DNA from 2 places in the Micromonospora sp. NPDC047740 genome. Region 2 is predicted to be linked to the other one. Evidence: predicted binding sites of a transcription regulator. Region 2 holds the regulator's gene; the other holds the start of a gene.

Region 1 (10,543 bases), on a different contig from region 2:
CGGCGGGCGCCACCTTCGGTGACGCCCGCCCAGGTGATCAGTTCACTTGAGCCAGGGGAGTCGCTGGACGATGGGGAGCCGCGTCCAGGGCCGGCCCAGGCCGAGGGTGTTGCCGGCGCCGACGAGAGCCAGGACGGCCAGCAGACCGGCGTAGATCAGGTGGTCGTCCAGGAACGGGTTGTTCGCGGGGGGCAGCACGGCCGTCCACATCATGACCAGCAGGAGCCCGCCGGTGACCGCCGCGATCCGGGTGCCGATGCCGAGCAGCAGGGCCACGCCGATGCCGAGCAGGCCGAGCATGAACAGCCAGTCCGCCCAGGCCGCGCCGGCGATGCCCTGGTAGAAACCCTGGAACGGGCCGGCCGCCCCGAAGGTCAGGAAGCCCTTGGTGGGGCTGCCGCCGTTGATCCAGGCGTTCTTCGCGGCGGTCTCGTGCCCGAGGCCGAACAGCTTGTCCAGGAAGGCCCACAGGAAGGTCCAGCCCAGCGCGATCCGCAGTCCGGCGAGGACGTAGCGGGCCGCCCGCTGGCGGGTGGTCTCGACGTTGCGGGTGGTGGCGGCCGCCGGAACCCTGGTGTTGGCCGGAACCCTGTTGTTGGCGGTGACCCGCTCGATCGTCGCGGTCATGGTCTCCACGTCCCTTCTGGTGGCTGCACCGCGCTTTCCGGTGGCAACTCCATTCCAGCTCCGCGGAGGCGGGGCGGGCAGGGCCGACCGGGCCGTGCCCGCCCGGGACCTTGGACCTGTTCCGGCCCGGTCCGGTCGGCCTGCCCAGGCCGGTCCACCGCCTCTGACCAGGGCCACCGTGACGGTCCTAGCGTCGTGGGTGGACCGAGGAGGTTGTGATGCGAACCTGGCAGGTGGGCGACGTGATGACCACGGACGTGGCGACGGTGGAGGCGGCGAGCCCGTACCGCCGGATCGTCGACGTGCTGATCCGGCGGGGCGTCAGCGCCGTGCCGGTGGTGGACTCCTTCCGGCGGGTGCTGGGGGTGGTCTCCGAGGCGGACCTGCTGCACAAGGTGGAGCGGGCCGGCCAACCCGACGAGCGGCGCATCTTCGCCGGACGGCGCCGGCGCGCCGCCCGGGAGAAGGCGGACGCGCAGCTTGCCGAGGAGCTGATGACCGCACCGGCGGTGACCACCTACCCGCACGCGACTGGCGGCGGCGGCCCGGCTGATGGACCGTGAGGCGGTCAAGCGGCTGCCCGTGCTGGACGACCTCGGCCGGCTGGTCGGCATCGTCACCCGCAGCGACCTGCTCCGGGTGCACCTGCGCAGCGACGCGGAGATCCGCGAGGACGTGGTGCAGGAGGTGCTGCGCCGGGTGCTCGCGGTCCGGGACGGCCTGGTCACCGTCCGGGTCCGTGACGGTGAGGTCACCCTGGACGGGCGGTTGGACCGGCGCAGCGCCGTCGACCTCGCGGCCGGCTCGCCGGCCAGGTCGGTGGCGTCGTCGTGGTCCACAACGCCATCGGGTACGACGTGGACGACACCACGTTCATGGAGCTCGACCCGGTGCACGCCACCCCGGTCGCCTGACCGGCCCGTCCGTGGGCCCACCCCGATCGGGTGGGCCCATGCCGGGCTCAGACGAGACGGGCGAGCTGGGCGGCGAGCAGCGCGGGGGCCTCGGCGAGGGAGGGCCCGTACCAGGTCAGGTGGCGGCCCGAGACTAGCGTGGCCGGTACGCTGGGGAACGCCTCCGGCCCGTCGCCGGCCGTGAACCGATACGGTTCGTCCGGCAGCACCACCAGGTCGGGCCGTCGTCCGCGCAGCTCGTCCAGGCTCGGGCGGGGATACCGCTCCGCGTGGCCGGCCCACCGGTTCGCCACGCCCAGCCGGTGTAGCACGTCACCGGCGAAGGTGTCCCGGCCGAGCACCACCCACGGCCGCCGCCACACCGGCACCACCGCGGCCCGCCAGCTGGTTGGCGTGGGCAGGTCGGTCCAGGCCCGCCGGGCGGCTCGCAACCAGTCCGGCTCGTCCGTCACGTCGAGCGCGGCGACCAGCTCGCCGAGCTGGGTCAGCGCCTCCGGCACCGTGCGGGGAAAGGTGACCCGCACCGGTACGCCGGCCGCGCGCAGGGCGTCCGCGTCGGCGAGCCGGTTCTCCTCCTCGTTGAGCAGCACGAGGTCGGGCCGGAGTGCGAGCACCCGGTCCAGGTCCGGATACTTGCTCCCGCCGACCCGGGCGACGTCCAGCCCGGCCGGATGGGTGCACCAGTCGGTCGCCCCGACCAGCACCTCGGGCCGGGTCAACGCCACCGCCTCGGTCAACGACGGCACCAGCGACACCACCCGCACGTCGGGCCCCCTCTCAGTCCCGCACATGCTGCCCCAGCCGGTCGACCAGCCGGGAAGCGGCGGCGGTTCCAGGTCGCGTCGCGGGGCCGGACGCGTCGGGCTGGCGTTGCCGATTCAGGGCCGGGCTTCGTCCACCAGGGCGGTCACGTCCAGGTGCGCCGGCTGGCAGCCGACCGTCGCGGCGAACCGGCGGACCGCCGCGTCGACGTGCGCGCGGGCCGCGCCGAGACCGGCGCAAGGGTCGACCCTCAGCTCCACCCAGACGTCCGGCCCACTGACCGGTCCGGTGAGCACCACCCGGGCCCGGCGTACCCCGGGCGCCCGGCACAGGTCCCGCTCCAGCGCGGCGGTCAGCACCTCGCTTGCCACCCGGGTACGCCCGCCCCCGTCACCGGGATGCGCCAGCGTGCCGGCGAGCCGGCCCGGCACGCGCAGCCCGGCGGCCAGCAACCGCTGCCCGAGCAGGGCCGCCAGCACCCCGCCGACCGCCACCGCGAGACCGCTCCACGGCGTACCCGCCCGCCACCAGTTGGCCGGGCCGGCCCCCAGCAACGGGGCGCCACCGCCCGGCAGCCAGCCCAGCCCGACCGCCAGCGCGGTCCCGCCGGCGGCCACGAGCACCAGGGCGAGCACCGTCCACAGCAGCCGGTGCGCGGCGTTGCTCACGTGGCCCGCCGGGCCGGTAGGAGCCGGATGTCGATCCGGCCCCGGCGTGGCGCGGCCAGCCGGTCGAGTTCCCGGCGCAGGGCGAACTCGACGTCGGCGCGGGCCGCCGGGTCGGCGGTGGCGGTCACCCGGGGTCGCCAGGCGTCTCCCCGCCGGCGCAGGCGTACCCGGGCCCGCCGGACGCTGGGCACGGCGTAGACCGCCCGGGCCAGCCGTCGTTCCATCGACCGGCGGTGCAGGTGCCAGCGGTCGTCCTCGGCGAGCCGCAGCCGGGCCGGGTGCCACCGGCGCAGCTCGGCGACGAGGACCACCAGCCCGAGCAGGGTCACGCCGCCGGCGACCGCCCGGGCCGGGGCGTCCTGCCAGCGGGTGGTGGTCAGCGTCGCGTACCAGCGGTGGACCAGCGGACCGGGACCGCCCAGCGCGGCGAGCAGTCCCTCGGCGACGGCGAGCGCCCCACCGGCGAGCAGGGCGACGGCGAGCAGCAGGGTGGCGACCCGGTTGACCGTCCGCACGTCAACCTCCGGCCGCCGGGATCCCGCCGCCCCGGGCGCGGTCGCCTCCGGCTTGCGACGGGGCGGCCGGCAGGGGCAGGTCCACCACCGTGACGGTGACGGACTCCACGGCCAGGCCGGTGTGCGCCTCGATCCGGGCGGTGACCCGGCGGCGGACCGCGGCCGCGACCGTGGGCAGGTGCGCGCCGTAGCTGACGGCGAGGTCGAGGTCTATCCGGGCGGCCTGCCCGGCCACCCGGACGGCCGCCGTCGGGCCGGACACGGCCGGGGTCAGCCGCGCCGCGTCCGCGGCGAGCCGGGCGAGCCACTCCTCGGTCCAGGGCCGGGCCGGCGCGACCGGGCGATCATGGGCGGACGTGCCGCGCCGCGGCAGGGTGCCGGTCATCGGACGCCTCCGTTCAGCGGTGCCGGTCGGCGGGGGCCCGATCGGCGAGCCCGGGCAGGGTGACGTCCCCGTCGAGGACCCGGACCAGGAGCCAGCCCACCAGCCCGGCCAGCGTGGCGCCTGCCGCGGCGCCGGCCCCGCCGAGCGCCCAGACCGCGACCAGGAGGAACCCGGCGAGGAACCCGAACTGATGGCGTGTCATGTCCACCTCCGCTGCGCGGTGACCGACCGGACGGGCGGGGCGTACCCGTTTCCCCGCCGCGCACTCATGGCGGACGAGGACCACGGAACCGGGGCTCCGGCGAAGGTGACGAACGGGTATGACCCGCCCGATCGCGCACCGGCGACACGACGAACATGATCGAACGCATACACTCGGGCGTCGATCGACCGACGGATGGATCTGGCGAAGATGACGAGCACCGGCAGCGTGGCGGCGTCCTGGCTGCGTCCGATCACCGGCGGGGCGGCCCCGCTGCTCAGCCGGGCCGGCCAGGTCGGGTACGCGGCGCGGCGGCTGAGCGAGCTGGTGCAGGGGCGCCCGCCGGGAATCACCGGGCACCAGTGGAGCACCGCCAGCAAGGAGGGCTTCGACCTGGTGGTGTGCGCGGCCGACACCGGCTGGCCGCTGTTCGCCCTGCAGATCGCCGCGCCCGTGCCCGCCGGTTCCGCCCAGCGCGCCGAGCGGATGACGAGTGCGGTCTGCGCGGCCGTCGGTCTGCCGATGCTGCGGGTGGAGTCGCCGACGCTGCGTGGCTCCGAGCACGGCCGCCGCCTCGTCGAGTACGTCATCGACGCGCGCAGCTACGCGGCCGGCACCCAATCCGGCCCGGAGGGCGGGGACGTGGTCGGGTTCCGGGACATTCTCGGCCGGCTTCCCGACGGCCGCCGCGGGCCGGTCAACGACCTCGGGGCGCTGACCCGGGCCGCCGCTGTCGAGGCGTTCGTCGAGCGGCGCCTCGCCGACCCGATCGTCCGCGGGCTGCACGTGCAATGGGCGGACGGCCCGGCCGAGGGGTGGAGCTGGGTCGAGGTGCGGCCCGGCCGGTGCCTGGTCGAGCGGGTCCAACTCTTCGCGCAGCGTTTCTCCTGTGGGGTGGACCCGGGCCGGCTCGCCGAGGACCTGGCCGCGGTGGCGGTCGGGGAGCGGTTGCGCGACCTCGAGGTCGGCGAGCCGCCACTGGTGGACCGGGACGAGCTGCGGCAGCAGATCCGGCGGCTCGCCGCCCGGCGGGACGAGTTCGCCGGCGGCTTCGCCTTCGACCATCTCTGGGTCGACTGATCGACCACCCGGTTGCGGCGGAACGGCGCCGTGAATTCTCCCGATCCACCGTTGCACCGTCACCGCGGTACCTCAGCGGGAATGACGCGGATCTTCCGAGCTGGGCGGCGGACCGAACCGTGGAAAGGCCGCGGCACCGACCGTTCCCGGTCAGACCGGCGCGGGTTCCGGTCGGGCTGGCGCCGGGGCGGGTATGCGCAGCGCCGCGATGCGCCGGGTCCGGGCCGGCCCGGCGAGCAGGTTGCCCAGCGCCACCAGCAGCGCCAGGCCGGCCAGCCCCAGCCAGAGCTCGGTGTCGCCGAACCGGCCGGTGATCAGGCCGCCCACGGTTGGCCCGGCGGAGCTGGCGAAGGCGTAGCCGAGCGAGTAGACGCCCTGGTAGCGGCCGCGCTGCGCGGTGGGGGAGAGGTCGGCGGTGAGCGCCGAATTGGCGGGCGTCATGAGCATTTCGCCGAGCGTCCAGACCATGACGGTGCCGGCGTAGAACCAGACGGTGTCGGCCAGCGCGGTGAGGGCGAACCCGGCGCCGATCACCACCGCTGCCAGCGCGATGGTGCGGGAGCGGTCGAAGCGGGCGATCAGCCGTGGCACGAAGAGTTGCCCCACCACGATCATCAGTCCGTTCACCGCGATGACCGGCCCGTACGCCGATGCCGGCAGCCCGTCGGCCTGCAAGGCCACCGGCAGCATCACGTCCGCTTCGATGCACAGCCAGATGAGCCCGGTCAGCGCCGTGAAGGTGAGGAAGACCCGGTCGCGCAGTACTGTGCCGAGGCCGCCCCGGTCAGCCGGGGCGCGCGGTGCGACGACCTCCGGGGCTGGGCGGGACTCGGGCACCTTGACCGCGATCAGGGCGGCGGTGCCCAGCAGCACGGCCGCGTTGATCACGAACAGCAGCACCGGGTCGGCCCGGATCAGCACGCCGGCCAGGGTGGCGGCCACCGAGAAGCCGATGTTGATGGCCCAGTAGTTGAGGGTCAGTGCGCGTAGCCGGTCGCGGTCGCCGACCACGTCGATGATGGTGGCGGTGAAGGCCGGCCGGGCCACGCCGAGGCAGAGCCCGAGCGACAGGGTGAGCGCCGCGATCGCGACGGGGTGGCCGGTGAGGCCCAGGGCGGCCGCGGTGACTGCGGCGCTGAGGTTGCCGGCCAGCATCGCCGGTCGCCGCCCCCACCGGTCCGCGATGATGCCGCCGAGCAGCGTGCCGAGGGCGCTGCCGGCCCCGTGCAACCCGATCACCACGCCGGCGTACGAGGGGTCGAAGTGCCGTACGGAGACCAGGTAGACGCCGAGGTAGATGGCGACGAACCCGCCCAACCGGTTGATCAGTGTGGCGGTCCAGAGATACCAGAAGGTGCGGGGCAACCCGCCCCCGGTCTGCCTCCACCAGGTCGCCATGCGTCCACCCCCGTGCGTCGTGCTCGTAATGACCTCAGGCGTCGTCGGTCATTACAGTCGAGGGGTGCGACAGGATGCCGGTCAGGTGCCGGCCATGGTGGTGTCGGTCACGGCGTGGGGGTGGAGTTCCCTACCGGCTCTCCTCCCGGGTATGAAAATTGTTAACGCGGGGAAAAGCCGACCGGGGTCATGCCGATTTCTCAGCGTGACCCCGGTGTGCCCGACGGTGAACCAGGAGGTTCAGCGGTTCTTGTAGGCCTCCACCACCGAGACGGGGATGCGGCCCCGCTCGGAAATCTCGTAGCCGTTCTTCGCGGCCCATTCCCGGATGGCGCGGTTCTGCTCGCGGTCCATTCCCGAGGTGGCCGGACGGGCGGCCCGACGTGCCGCGCGACCCGCCTCGACCGGCCCGCGCCCGATCCGCCGGCCAGCGGTGATGAACGGGTCCAGGGCCTTACGCAGGACGCCCGCGTTCTCGTCGGAGACGTCGATCGTGTACGCCACGCCGTCCAGGCTGAACTCGACGGTCCGATCGGCCTTTCCGCCGTCAAGGTCGTCGGTCAGAACGGTGATTACTTTCCTTGCCATCGCCATTGCTCCCTGTGTCGGGCGGGGTGTGGCTAAGAGTTTGACCTATGGCGCGGCAATTTCGCAACAATAACCGACCTTCGCCATTCGGCGGGTCGGCTAATCCGCCGGCGGAATGGCTCTCTCGGGCCCTGTGTACGGCAGTGGGCGGATGCGAATGAGTGGCGTGGGTCACATCCCGGAACAAGGGGCACGGTTTGTAACTTGAGTCAGACACGCTCAACTCAACGTGATAGCAGGTGTTCGATGGCAACTCTTCCGGTACTTCCCCTCACCGACGCCGTCCTGCTGCCGGGCATGGTCATCCCGGTGACCCTCGACCCGACCACCCAGGCCGCGGTCGACGCGGCCCGCGCCAGCGGCGACAAGAAGCTGCTCGCCGTGCCCCGCATCGACGGCGAGTACGGCTCCGTCGGCGTGATCGCCACCATCGAGAAGGTGGGCCGGCTGCCCAGCGGCGAGCCCGCCGCCGTGGTCCGTGGCCTCGCCCGGGCCCGGATCGGCTCCGGCGTGCCCGGACCGGGCGCCGCCCTCTGGGTCGAGGCGACCGAACTCGACGAACCCGCACCGGCCGGCCGCGCCCGGGAACTCGCCCGCGAGTACCGCGCGCTGATGACCTCGGTCCTCCAGCAGCGTGGCGCCTGGCAGGTCATCGACGCCATGGAGCGGATGACCGACCTCTCCGAGCTGGCCGACGCGGCCGGCTACGCGCCCTGGCTCAGCCTGGCGCAGAAGACCGAGCTGCTCGCCGCCCCGGACGTCACCGCCCGGCTCGAGCTGCTGGTCGGCTGGGTGCGGGACCACCTGGCCGAGCAGGAGGTCACCGAGCAGATCAACAGCGACGTCCGGGAGGGCCTGGAGAAGTCCCAGCGGGAGTTCCTGCTCCGCCAGCAGCTCGCCGCGATCCGCAAGGAACTCGGTGAGGACGAGCCGGACGGCTCCGCCGACTACCGCTCGCGGGTCGAGTCCGCCGACCTGCCCGACAAGGTACGCGAGGCGGCCCTGCGTGAGGTCGGCAAGCTGGAGCGGGCCAGCGACGCCTCGCCGGAGGCCGGCTGGATCCGCACCTGGCTCGACACGGTGCTGGAGATGCCGTGGAGCACGCGTACCGAGGACAACACCGACCTCGGCGCGGCCCGCGCGGTGCTCGACGCCGACCACGCCGGCCTGGCCGACGTGAAGGATCGCATCCTGGAATACCTGGCGGTGCGCAACCGGCGCGCCGAGCGCAACCTCGGCGTGGTCGGCGGGCGTGGCTCCGGCGCGGTGCTCGCCCTGGCCGGCCCGCCCGGCGTCGGCAAGACCAGCCTCGGCGAGTCGATCGCCCGGGCGCTCGGGCGCAACTTCGTCCGGGTCTCCCTCGGTGGCGTCCGGGACGAGGCGGAGATTCGCGGTCACCGCCGCACCTACGTCGGCGCGCTGCCCGGCCGGATCGTCCGTGCCCTGCGCGAGGCCGGCTCGATGAACCCGGTCGTGCTCCTCGACGAGGTCGACAAGCTGGCCGTCGGCTACGCCGGCGATCCGGCGGCGGCCCTGCTGGAGGTGCTCGACCCGGCGCAGAACCACACCTTCCGGGACCACTACCTCGAGGTCGACCTCGACCTGTCCGACGTGCTCTTCCTGGCCACCGCCAACGTGGTGGAGACCGTCCCCGGCCCGCTGCTGGACCGGATGGAGCTGGTCACGCTGGACGGCTACACCGAGGACGAGAAGGTGGCCATCGCCCGGGACCACCTGCTGCCCCGGCAGCGGGAGCGGGCCGGGCTGACCGCCGACGAGGTGACCATCGCCGACCAGGCCCTGGCCCTCATCGCCGGCGAGTACACCCGGGAGGCCGGCGTCCGGCAGCTCGAACGCGCCCTGGCCAAGATCCTGCGCAAGGTGGCGGTCGCGCTGGCCGCCGACCCGGCCCCGGTGCGGGTGGACACCGACAACCTGGCCCGCTACCTGGGCCGGCCGAAGTTCACCCCGGAGTCGGCGGAGCGGACGGCGGTGCCCGGCGTGGCCACCGGACTGGCGGTCACCGGTGCCGGCGGCGACGTGCTGTTCATCGAGGCGACCAGCATGGAGGGCGAGCCGGGGCTGACCCTGACCGGCCAGCTCGGCGACGTGATGAAGGAATCCGCGCACATCGCCCTGTCGTACCTGCGGTCGAACGGGCGGCGGCTCGGGCTGGACCCGAACGCCCTGGCCGGGCGGCGGATCCACCTGCACGTCCCGGCGGGCGCGGTGCCCAAGGACGGCCCCAGCGCCGGCATCACCATGGTCACCGCGCTGGCCTCACTGGCCAGCGGCCGACCGGTCCGCCCCGAGTTCGGGATGACCGGTGAGGTGACCCTCTCCGGCCGGGTGCTGCCCATCGGCGGCGTGAAGCAGAAGCTGCTCGCCGCCCACCGGGCCGGCCTGACCGAGGTGATCATCCCGAAGCGCAACGAGCCGGACCTCGACGACCTCCCGACCGAGGTACGCGAGGCGCTGACCATCCACACCCTCGCCGATGTCGCCGACGTGCTCGCCCTGGCGCTGCGCCCGGCCGACGTCGACGCGGAGACCCTGGGCGGCCAGCCGCTCGCCGCGGCCTGACCCGTTCGCCCGGCACAACGAGGCCCCCGGTCGTTCGACCGGGGGCCTCCGCCGTGCTCACCAGCGGTCCCGGCGCTCCCGCCGCGCACCGCCGTCGAGATCCGGGCCGCGCCGCTCCCGCCGCTCGCCGTCGAAGCGGCGCTCGCCGCCGTCGGTGTCCCGGTCCCGACGCACGGTGGCCTTGCGGCCCTTGATGGTGCTGCCGCGCAGCCCCCGGATCACCTCGTCGGCGACCGCGTACGGGACCTCCACCAGGGAGAACCGGTCGGCGATCTCGATCGAGCCGATGTCCCGGCCACTGACCCGGGTCTCCCCGGTGATCGCCCCGACCAGGTCCTGCGGCCGGACCCCGGCACGCCGGCCGAGCCCGATGAAGACCTGCGTCGTACCGCCGGCACTCGGCCGGCCGCCGCCGCGCCGCTCCCGGCCCTCGTACCCCGGTCGGCCCTCTCGGGACGGCCGGACCGCGACCTGCGGGATCTCCTCCTCCTCGTCGGTAGTGCCCGGCAGGGTGGCCTCGTGGGCCAGCTTCACCGCGGCGAGCGCCACCTCCATCAGGTCGAACTCGTCGGTCAGCGACTCGACGATCGCCCGGAACGGCTCCAGGTCGTCCTCCAGCAGCGACTCCCGCAGCGCCGCCTGGGTCAGCTCCAGCCGCCGGGTACGCAGGTCCGCCACCGTGGGGATCTTGTCGACGGCGATCCGCTGGCCGGTGACCCGCTCGATGGTCTTGAGCATCCGGTGCTCGCGCGGCTCGGCGAGGGTGATCGCCACGCCCTCCCGGCCGGCCCGACCCACCCGGCCGATCCGGTGCACGTACG
Region 2 (10,543 bases):
CCGGCTCACCGATCAGCACCGGGTTGTTCTTGGTACGCCGGGACAGCACCTGGATCACCCGGCGGATCTCGGAGTCCCGGCCGATGACCGGGTCGATCTTCCCCTCGCGGGCGCTGGCGGTGAGGTCGACGCCGTACTTGGCGAGGGCCTGGTAGGTCTGCTCCGGGTCGGCGGTGGTGACCCGGCGGTCCCCGCCGCGGACGGTCGGGAAGGCGGCGACCAGGTTCTCCTCGGTGGCCCCGGCGTTCTTGAGGGCGACGGAGACCGCGCCACCCACCCGGGCCAGGCCGGCCAGCAGGTGCTCGGTCGAGGTGTATTCGTCGCCCAGCGGCCGGGCGATCTGCTCGGCGGCGCCGATGGCGTTGACGAACTCGCGGGCCAGGGTGGGCTCGGCGATGCTGGAGCCGTGCGCGGCGGGCAGGGCGTCGACCGAGCGCTGGGCGACCCGGCGCAGCTCGGCGGGGTCGGCCCCGACGGCGCGCAGCAGGCCGGCGGCGGTCGAACCCTCGGTGTCGAGCAGCGACAGCAGCAGGTGCCAGGGCTCCACGGTGGCGTGGCCGCGCTGGTTCGCCAGCGCGACGGCGCCGGTGATGGTCTCGCGGCTCTTGGTGGTGAGGCGTTCCGTGTTCATGGGCTCCCCCGGATCGGCGTGTCCACTGGAATCGACACAACCAGAGTTGAGTCTATTCCGCTCAACTCCGACGGTGTGAGCTGGCTCACTCGGAGCGTCGCCACCGCCAGTCGAACTCCCCGGCCGCCGGCGGCGGCCCGGGCAGTGGCGGCTCGGCCACGGCGAGACCGGCCAGCAGCAGCGCCAGGTGCCGGCGACGCAGCTCCCGGGTCCGCTCCGGATCGGGTACGCGGATCGCGGCGCACCCCTCCAGCAGCAACCCGACGTCCTGCACCACCACATCCGCGCGGAGCCGGCCGGCCGCCCTGGCCCGCTCGACCAACTCCGCGGTGAGCTCACCGGAGCGCACCGCGTCCCGCCCCATCTCCTCGGTCGGCGTGAAGGTGCCGGCGAGATGCACGGTCAGCGAGTGCACGTCGGCATCGACGACACGCTCCAGGAACCCGGCGAAGGCCCGCCAGCCGTCCGGGTCGGCGGCGGACTCCTCCGCCACGGCGATGTACCGCCGCAGGCCGTCGTGGCAGAGCTTGCGGAGCAGGTCCTCCTTGCCGGCGTAGCGCCGGTAGAGAGCGCTGATACCGACGCCGGCCCGCTCGGCCACCGTGGCGATGGGCGCCTTCGGGTCAGCCAGGAAGACGGCGCGGGCGGCTTCCAGGATCACCGCGTCGTTCCGGGCGGCCTGGGCGCGGCGGCCGGGGAACTGGGGGGCGTCGGTCGGGTTCGACATGGCTCCAGACTAGCAGTGGAACGGATCGTTCCGCTCTGCTACTGTGAATCGGAACGAAACATTCCGTTCTGAAGGAGCAGCGCATGTCCAGCACCGCCATCCGCCCATTCCGCGTCGAGATCCCCCAGGCCGCGCTCGACGACCTGGCCGCCCGGCTGCGCCGCACCATCTGGCCCGGAGAGTTGCCCGGCGCCGGCTTGGCGTACGGGATGCCGACCGGTCGGGTCCGCGAGCTGGCGACGTACTGGCTGGAGAAGTTCGACTGGCGGGCGGTCGAGGCGCGGCTCAACGCGTACCCGCAGTTCGTCACCGAGATCGACGGCGAGGACATCCACTTCCTGCACATCCGGTCTTCCCGGCCGGACGCGACCCCGCTGGTGCTCACCCACGGCTGGCCCGGCTCGGTGGTCGAATACCTGGACGTGATCGCCCCGCTGACCGAGCCGGCCGACCCGGGCTCGCCGGCGTTCCACCTGGTCATCCCGTCGCTGCCCGGCTTCGGCTTCTCCGGGCCGACCCGCAGCGCCGGCTGGAACCGCTACCGCACCGCCCGCGCCTGGGCGGAGCTGATGGCCCGCCTCGGCTACGACCGCTACGGAGCGGTCGGCAACGACGGTGGCTCCTTGGTGTCGCCCGAGGTCGGCCGGATCGACCCCGAGCACGTGATCGGCGTACACGTCACCCAGCTCTTCTCGTTCCCGTCCGGCGACCCGGCCGAGTTCGCCGGACTCTCCGCGGCCGACCAGGCCGCCCTCAAGCACCTGCAGTGGTTCTACGAGAACAAGTTCTCCTTCAACCAGGTCCACAGCCAGCAGCCGCAGACCCTGGCGTTCGCGCTGGCCGACTCACCGGTCGGGCTGCTCGCCTGGAACGCACAACTCTTCGACGAGAGCCTGGACGCCGACTTCATCCTGGCCAACGTGGCGATCTACTGGTTCACCGGCACGGCCGCCTCGTCCATGCGGTTCTACTGGGAGGACGCGCACACCGCCGAGCACCCGACCGGGCCGACGACCACGCCCACGGCGCTGGCCATGTTCCCCGGCGACTTCCAGTCGATCCGCCGCTTCGCCGAGCGGGACCACGGCAACATCGTGCGGTGGACGGCATACCAGACCGAGGTCGAGGGGCGCGGCGACGTCGGCGGGCACTACGCGGCCCACGAGGCGACCGACGTGCTGGTCGGCGATATCCGGGAATTCTTCGCCTCGCTTCGCTGAGCATCGGCCGCTCACGTGCCCGGTCGGGAATCCGGTCCCGACCGGGCAACCCACCGCGGTCAGCGGGGCAGGCGGGCCGTACAGGGAGTCTCGTGGTCGGCGCGCAGGATGCATCGGCGGCCGTCGTCGAGACGGAGGTCGCAGAACACGCGATGGCGTACCCCCTGGTTGTCCTCGGTGGAGACGGTGGTCTCGCCGGAGTCGACGTGGGTAAGGAAGGCCAGCGAGCGGGCGGCGGTCCGGCCGAGCATCTTCGCCCGAGCCAGGTCGGGTGCCCGGACCGGCAGGTGGATGACGTAGCGGCTGGTCACGGGCGCCGGGCCAAGTCACGCATGGTGGGGGCCTGGCGGGACTGCCACTCGCGGAGCGCGTCCTTGATCCGGGCCGTTTCCGCCCGACTGCGGACCACCTCGGCCTGTGCCGCGGCAAGATCGCCGGCGACGCGGTCGAGGAACGCGGCAACCTCGACCGGGTCCAGGCCGCGCCGCCGGGTGGCGAAGGTGCGGCTCCGCACCTGCCACGGCCGCAGCGGCAGGTACGACGCCGAGCGGTAGGCGCTGGCCGGCGACTGACTGATCGGGCCGACGTTCCGGCGCTTCGACAGGGGTCGCAGGAGGTTACGCACGATGCTGATCCCTTCTCGACATCCGCGAGGTCGGGACGGAGCACGGGGATGCCCGTCCCGACCAGATGAGCGCCCCAGTGCCATCCGGAAGCGTTCACAGGGGAACCTACAATCGGTAGCGGTTGTAGGTCAACGACCAACCCGCGATTGCTTGAGGTTGGAGGTTGCTGCGTGATCGAATGGGCATGCCATCCGGGGAGTGTGTATGCCCAAGCAGCAGTACCAGGTGCTCGCAGACGAGCTGAAAAGCAAGATCGATTCGGGAGAGTGGCCGCCCGGCACCAAGCTGCCGAGCCGGTCACAACTGTGCAAGGAATACGGCGTGTCGGACACCGTGGTCGGCAAGGCGATGATGATCCTGCGCGCGACCGGTCTGACCGAGACCCTCGAAGGGGTCGGCGTCTTCGTCGCCGAGCCGAAGTAGGCCAGGCCGGCACAAGCGATTCAGCTCCAAAGGAGGCCACCACCGAAGGTGCCGGTCGCCGGAGCGCCCGGGACGAGCGCGGCCCCAAAGGCCGAGCGGTCAGTCGCCGACCAGGACCACCCTGATCCAGCGGCGGGCGCCCACCGGCCCGACGGACAGGACCGTCTCGTCCGGGGCGCGGGCCGCGAGCGTGCCGTCGGCGAGCAGCGACAGGTAGTGCTCGGGGCCGACCGGCCAGCTGACCCGCTCGTACCGGCCGTCGACCACCACCCCCACGCCGTCCGGCCCGGTCACCGCCACCCGCCCGGCGCCGGCGGGGGCCACCGAGTGGATCCGGTCCGGGCGGCCGTCGGCTCGCACCAACTGCCAGTTGCCCCGGTAGCGCCAGAGCGCCGGGAAGCCCGTCCGGTCCGGTCGCTCCCCGACCAGCCAGGCCTCGCCGTCGGGCGAGCGCATCACCCGCACCACGCCGACCTCGCCGTCGAGCGCCGGCACCTCCGTCCGCTGCCAGTGCCGTCCCTGGTCCGCGGAGACCGCGGCGTACGGCCTCCCGTCGCTCGCGCCGGCCGCCACCAGCAGATCCTCGACCTCGCGCACGGTGTTCACGGCCGGCAGTCCCGGCTGGGCGGCCAACGGCCGCAGCCGGTGGCCGTCCCAGCGGGCCACCCGGCCGTCCTGCTCGGCGACCTGGAACTGGCCGTTGGCACCCGACAGCACCGGCGGCGGCGCGTTTCCCGGGTGGTGGGTATAGGTGACGCCGCCGTCGGTCGAGGCGTACCAGCCGAACGGCTCGGCGGCGAGCACCAGCAGGCCCTTCGGGGCGTAGAGCTGCTGGTTGTCGGCGACCGGCCGGGGATGCGGCAGCGCCCGCCAGGACCGCCCACCGTCCCCGGTGGCGAAGAGCAGCGCCGGGCAGTCCCGGCCGGGGGGCCGGCCGTCGCAGGTGGCGAAGAGGGCGTACGCCTGGTCGGCGTCGACGAACTCGACGAACGGCGGGTCGTACCGGTCGGGGACGGCGACCTGCACGCGGCGTACCTCATCGACGTCGGCGACCGGCGGCGCGGTCACCGACGGTCGGGGTGACGCGGAGGCCCGGTCCGGCGGTGGCCGGCGGACGTCGCCGATCGAGCAGGCTGTCAGCACGGGCAGCAGCAGGAGGACGACCGGGCGGCGGGATCTTGCCGAATCCATCCGAGCTCCAACCGGGTAACCTCGCCTGCGTGCGAGTACGTGTCGAACAGACTGCCTTACCGGGGATCGGCGTACGTCACGACCTGGTGACGGAATCGGGCCGCCGGGTCGGCGTGGTGTCCCACCGCAACGGCCGACGGGATCTCGTCCTCTACGACCCGGACGATCCCGACTCCTGTCAGGCCGACATCCCGCTGACGGACGACGAGGCGGAGGCGCTCGCCGACATCCTCGGCGCGTCGCTGATGCTCGGCCAGCTCTCCGGGCTGCGTGAGCAGGCCGCAGGGCTGCTCACCGAGCAGATCGCCATCCCGGCCGGCTCGAAGTACGTCAACAAGCGGCTGGGCGACACCAAGGCGCGTACCCGCACCAGCGCCTCCATCGTGGCGGTGCTACGGGACGGCGAGGTCATCGTCTCGCCGGACCCGACCTTCCGCTTCGCGGCCGGTGACGTCGTGGTCGTGGTGGGCACCCGCCAGGGCCTCGACGGGGTGAGCGCAATCCTTGCCGACACCGACCCGGACGGCTGACGCGGATGCACGAAACCACCATTCTGCTCATCGAGGTCGGCGCGCTGCTGCTGCTGCTCGGCCTGCTCGGCCGGCTCAGTCGCCGGGTCGGCCTCTCGCCCATCCCCCTCTACCTGCTCGCCGGGCTCGCCTTCGGCCACGGCGGCCTGCTGCCGCTCAACGCCAGCGAGGAGTTCTTCGCCGTCGGCGCGGAGATCGGCGTCATCCTGCTGCTGGTCATGCTCGGCCTGGAATACAGCGCCAACGAGCTGGTGGGCAACCTCCGCTCGGCGGCCCCGGCCGGCCTGATCGACGCGGTGCTCAACGCGCTGCCCGGCTTCGCCTTCGCGCTGCTGCTCGGCTGGGGCTGGATCGCCGCCGTGGTGCTCGCCGGCGTCACCTGGGTCTCGTCGTCCGGGGTGATCGCCAAGGTCCTCGGCGACCTCGGCCGGGTCGGTAACCGGGAAACCCCGGTGATCCTCTCCGTGCTGGTGATCGAGGACCTGGCAATGGCCCTCTACCTGCCGCTGCTCACCGCGCTGCTCGCCGGGGTCGGCCTGGTCAAGGGCGGTGTGGCGCTCGCCGTCGCGGTGCTCACCGTGGTCGTCGTGCTGGCCGTCGCCATCCGGTACGGCCACCTGATCTCCGCGGCGCTCTCCGCGAAGGACCCCGAGGCGCTGCTGCTCGGGGTGCTCGGCCTGACCCTGCTGGTCGCCGGCGTCGCGGCCAAGCTGCAGGTGTCCGCGGCGGTCGGGGCGTTCCTGGTCGGCATCGCGCTCTCCGGCCCGGTGGCGCACCACGCGACGGAGCTGCTCTCCCCGCTGCGGGACCTCTTCGCCGCGGTCTTCTTCGTGTTCTTCGGGCTGGTCACCAACCCGCTGGACATGCCCCCGGTGCTGCTGCCGGCGCTGGGGCTAGCCGTGGTCACCATGGGAACGAAGCTGCTCACCGGCTATCTGGCGGCCCGGCGGGCCGGGATCGCCGAGCCCGGTCGCTGGCGGGCCGGCTTCGCGCTCACCCCACGCGGCGAGTTCTCCATCGTCATCGCCGGGCTCGCCGTCGCCGCCGCGCAACCGGTCGAACCGAAGCTGGCGGCGCTCGCCACCGCGTACGTGCTGATCACCGTGGTGACCGGGCCGATGCTGGCCCGCCTGCCCGACCTGCCCTGGTTCAAGCGCTGGCTGCGCCAGCGCACCGCCGCCCGGCAGCCCGTCCCGGTGGGGGCGGCCGACTGACCCTGGTCGGGCCGGGTCGACCGTACGGTGGACCCGGCCCGGCCAACGGTCGCCGAATTGGTTCCGGGAAGGTCTACCGCAGGTACGCGCAACCGCGTTACCGTGTCGCCCCAGCAGCCAGCGTCCGCGGGTGGCCGGTGCCCCCGCCAGCGGAAACGGAAGGTTGGCCGGTGAGCGTGCAGGAGTCAACGTTCCGCGGCTTCGCCAACCCCGTCGACCCCTCGCCGGCGGAGCTGCGGGCCTGGGCCTACCAGCCGGACTCCGTCCCGCTGGCCTCCATGCCCCCGGACTGGGACCTGCTGGTCGCCGGTGACCACCTGGTGCACACGCTCTTCCAACTGGCCATGGACACGGCCTGCCCAGCCCGCCGGTTCGCCCTGCACTGCCTCTACATCTACGCCGCCGACGGCATCCGCACGAACTTCCGGGCCCACCCGAAGCGCCGCTTCCGCAAACTGGTCGAGCAGGCCGAGCGGACCGGGGACGAGCTGATGCGCAACTGGGCGCACAACAGCCGGGTGCTGCTCGCCCGGCCGGACCTCTTCGCCTACCCCGACTGGTGCGAGGGCGGCCTGGTGCGGGAGAACCGTCGCCTCTAGTCCCCTTTACCCCGGCGCGGCATCACCGCGTCCCGGCCCGCACGTCTATTGACGGCGAACGGGCCGGGACCCCCCGTGGGTCCCGGCCCGCACGTCGCCGGATCGTCAGCTCGTCGATCCGCCCTGCTTCTTGCGCCGCTCGTCGAGCCTGGCCCGGTCGATGCCGTGGTCCAGCTGGTCGGCGAAGCGACCTTCTTTGATCTTGTCGGTGAAGCGGCTCTCGGTTATCCGATCGAACCGCTCGCGGATGTTCACGGCCATCTCCTCCAGCCGGTCCTCCGCCTCCTGCGCCACCTTCTTCGCCGATTCCGTCATGGCTCCCCCTGCCAAGTTCGGAGTCCGGATTGAGTTGGTTGGGCCTGATTCACAGGTTAGCGGAGAGAGTGGCTGTCGGACGTGGAACAGCCACTCATCCCGTGGAGCTGCGCGGAATGAGTGGCTACTGGCGGCGGAGGGCGGGATCAGCGGTCGCCGGTGCGGCGTGGCCGCCAGACGACCAGCGCCGTCGAGGTGCGGTTGGTGGGCACGAGGTCGCCACGGGACAACCGGCCCAGCGACTCCAGCTCGGCGATCCGCCGGTACGCGGCATCCAGCTCCGCCTCCAGCCGGGCCACCCGCTGCTGGGCCTCCTCCAGCAGCCGTTCCAGGCCGATGATCCGCTTGACCCCGGCCAGGTTGATGCCGTCGTCCTGGCTGAGTCGCTGCACCTCGCGGAGCAGCACCACGTCCCGGACGCTGTACCGGCGGCCACCGCCCGACGCCCGGCCGGCCTGCACGAGGCCGAGCCGGTCGTACTGGCGCAGGGTCTGCGGGTGCATCCCCGCCATCCGGGCCGCCACCGAGATCATCAAGACCTTGGCCTCGTAGGCAGGGTCACCCGAGCCGACGAACTCCTCCGACATCCCCGCTCACCTCCGCTGCCTTCACCGGTCAACTGAACCGACGCACCCGGGCGTCGAGATGTTCCCGCGCGGCGGGCGGGGTCTGTTCCGCGAACGCCTCAAGCGCCGCCCGCGCCTCGTCCGACACCTTCGCCGGGACCACCACGTCGAGGGTGACCAGCAGGTCACCGGCGCGGCCGTCCTTGCGTACCACGCCCTTGCCCCGGGCCCGCAGCACCCGGCCGCTCGGAGTACCCGCCGGCACCCGCAGGGTCACCGTCCCGTCCAGGGTCGGTACGCGCAGGTCGGTGCCGAGCACCGCCTCGGCGAACGTGATCGGCACGGTCAGGGTCAGATCGTCCCCGGAGCGCCCGAACATCTCGTCCGGGCGGACCTTCACGTGGACGAACAGGTCGCCCGCCGGGCCGCCCCGCTCGCCCGGTTCGCCCCGGCCGGCCAGCCGGATCCGCTGGCCGTCGGCCACCCCGGCCGGAAAGCGCACGTTCAGCGTGCGGGTCTTGGTGACCCCGCCGGTGCCGTGGCACTCCGGGCACTTCTCCTCGACGATCGTGCCGACGCCCTGGCAGTTGCGGCACGGCTCGGAGAAGCTGAACGACCCCTGGTTGCGGGTGGTCACCCCGGCGCCCTGGCAGACCGGGCAGGCCACCGGCTGGGTGCCCGGCTTGGCGCCATTGCCGTGGCAGGTGTCGCAGACCCCGGGGGCGCGCAGCGTCAGCGGCAGCGTGACGCCGCGTACCGCGTCCTCGAAGTCGAGCGCCACCTCGGCCTCGACGTCCCGGCCGCGTGCCGGGCCGCGAGCGCGGGCCGGACCGGCGCCGCCGCCCGAGAAGATCGAGCTGAACAGGTCGGTGAACCCACCGCCACCGAACCGGGTGTCGGTGCCGCCGGCCGCGCCGCCGAACAGGTCGGAGACGTCGAACGGCATGCCGCCCGGCTGGCCACCGGTACGGGCGCTGCGGCGAAACGCGCCCGAGCCGAACAGCGACCGCATCTCGTCGTACTCGCGGCGCTTCTTCTCCTCGCCGAGCACGGCGTACGCCTCGGAGACGGCCTTGAACCGTTCCTCGGCCTTCGGGTCGCCGGGGTTGTGGTCCGGGTGCGACTCCCGGGCCAGCTTCCGGTACGACTTCTTGATCTCGTCGGAGGAGGCGGACTTCTCCACGCCCAGCACGGCGTAGTAGTCCTTCTCGATCCAGTCCTTGGAACTCACCCGTCCACCCCCTTCCACGGGACGTACCCCGGTCGTCCCGCCCGCCCGGTGCGGGCGGGCGGGACGTCACGGGTCGGCACTACTCGGGGTCGGCGACCGCGACCAGGGCCGGCCGCAGCAGCCGTTCGCCGAGCTGGTAACCCCGGCGCATGACCTGCACGCAGGTCGGTTCGGTCACGTCGGCGGAGGTCTGGTGGGCCACCGCCTCGTGCCGGGTCGGATCGAACGGGTCGCCCTGCTCGCCGAACGCGGTCAGGCCGAACTTGCCCAGCGCCGTGGTGAGCTGCTCGGCCACCGAGCCGAACCCGCCCACCAGGTCGCCGTGCTCGCGGGCCCGGTCCAGGTCGTCGAGGATCGGCAGCAGCGCGGTCAGCACCGAGCCGGTCGCCTGCTCCTGGACCAGGGCGCGGTCGCGGTCGACCCGCTTGCGGTAGTTGGCATACTCGGCCGACACCCGCTGCACATCCCGGGTCCGCTCGTCCAGCTCGGCCCGGAGCGCCTCCAGCTCGGCACCGAGCGGCCCGCCCGGCTTGACGACCTCCTCGACCTCCTCGGTCGGCTCGGCCGGCGCGTCGACGACCGGCGGACCGGAGACCGGCGCCTCGGTCTCGATCTCGTCGACCACGACCTCGGTCTCCTCGACCAGCCCCTCGGCGGGCGCGTCGGCCGCGGCGTCCGCGGCTGCGGCGTCCGCCGCGGGCTGCTCGGTGGTCTTGCCGATTCTGCGCTTGTCTCGGATGACGATCCGCGGCTCGTCGCCGGCGCCCGGCCCGGCGCTCGCCGAGCCACCCGGCGCCGACCCGGTGGAGCCCGGGTCGGCCGCTCGTGGCTTCTCCGTCATGCGGTTACCTCATCCTTCTGCCGTGCGTTCGTGTCCGGGACGGAAGGTCACTTCTTGTCCTCGTCCACGATCTCCGCGTCGACCACGTCGTCGGCGCCGCCGGCCTTCGCGCCACCCGTCGCACCGGTCGCACCGGCGCCCGGCCCGGCCGCGCCCGGCGCACCCTGCTCGCCCTGCTGCTGCGAGTAGAGCAGCGAGCCGGCCTGCTGGGAGACCTGGGCCAGCCGCTCGTGGGCCGCCTTGATCTTGTCGATGTCCTGGCCGCCGAGCGCGCTGCGCAGCTCGCCGAGCGCCTCGTTGAGCTGGTCCCGGTTCTCGCTGGGCAGCTTGTCGCCGCTCTCGGCGAGGAACTTCTCGGTCTGCCACTGGAGCGCCTCGGCCACGTTGCGGGTCTCCGCCTCGTCGCGGCGCCGCTTGTCCTCCTCGGCG

The links. Region 2 encodes HspR, which represses chaperone genes until heat shock. Its sites were predicted from a motif close to TTGAGTNNNNNNNACTCAA; they were not measured.
Region 1: the regulator HspR is predicted to act here: its motif matches at 7,344-7,362, upstream of lon (endopeptidase La).

What each region holds. Positions count from the first base shown of each region.
Region 1 is NZ_JBIDCT010000001.1:232,450-242,992, forward strand. It holds gene ACGF4F_RS01100 (DoxX family protein) at 43-636, opposite strand; gene ACGF4F_RS01105 (CBS domain-containing protein) at 846-1,190, shown strand; gene ACGF4F_RS01110 (helical backbone metal receptor) at 1,589-2,305, opposite strand; gene ACGF4F_RS01115 (hypothetical protein) at 2,420-2,971, opposite strand; gene ACGF4F_RS01120 (hypothetical protein) at 2,968-3,486, opposite strand; gene ACGF4F_RS01125 (Asp23/Gls24 family envelope stress response protein) at 3,488-3,871, opposite strand; gene ACGF4F_RS01130 (hypothetical protein) at 3,885-4,073, opposite strand; gene ACGF4F_RS01135 (hypothetical protein) at 4,284-5,153, shown strand; gene ACGF4F_RS01140 (MFS transporter) at 5,304-6,551, opposite strand; gene ACGF4F_RS01145 (Lsr2 family protein) at 6,792-7,139, opposite strand; gene lon (endopeptidase La) at 7,386-9,722, shown strand; gene ACGF4F_RS01155 (DEAD/DEAH box helicase) at 9,780-10,543, opposite strand, start outside.
Region 2 is NZ_JBIDCT010000009.1:286,475-297,017, forward strand. It holds gene clpB (ATP-dependent chaperone ClpB) at 1-631, opposite strand, end outside; gene ACGF4F_RS19185 (helix-turn-helix domain-containing protein) at 717-1,358, opposite strand; gene ACGF4F_RS19190 (epoxide hydrolase family protein) at 1,442-2,578, shown strand; gene ACGF4F_RS19195 (hypothetical protein) at 2,638-2,889, opposite strand; gene ACGF4F_RS19200 (DivIVA domain-containing protein) at 2,886-3,203, opposite strand; gene ACGF4F_RS19205 (winged helix-turn-helix domain-containing protein) at 3,409-3,627, shown strand; gene ACGF4F_RS19210 (hypothetical protein) at 3,727-4,818, opposite strand; gene ACGF4F_RS19215 (cation:proton antiporter regulatory subunit) at 4,848-5,348, shown strand; gene ACGF4F_RS19220 (cation:proton antiporter) at 5,354-6,562, shown strand; gene ACGF4F_RS19225 (hypothetical protein) at 6,733-7,161, shown strand; gene ACGF4F_RS19230 (hypothetical protein) at 7,267-7,476, opposite strand; gene ACGF4F_RS19235 (heat shock protein transcriptional repressor HspR) at 7,623-8,063, opposite strand; gene dnaJ (molecular chaperone DnaJ) at 8,092-9,273, opposite strand; gene grpE (nucleotide exchange factor GrpE) at 9,353-10,114, opposite strand; gene dnaK (molecular chaperone DnaK) at 10,162-10,543, opposite strand, start outside.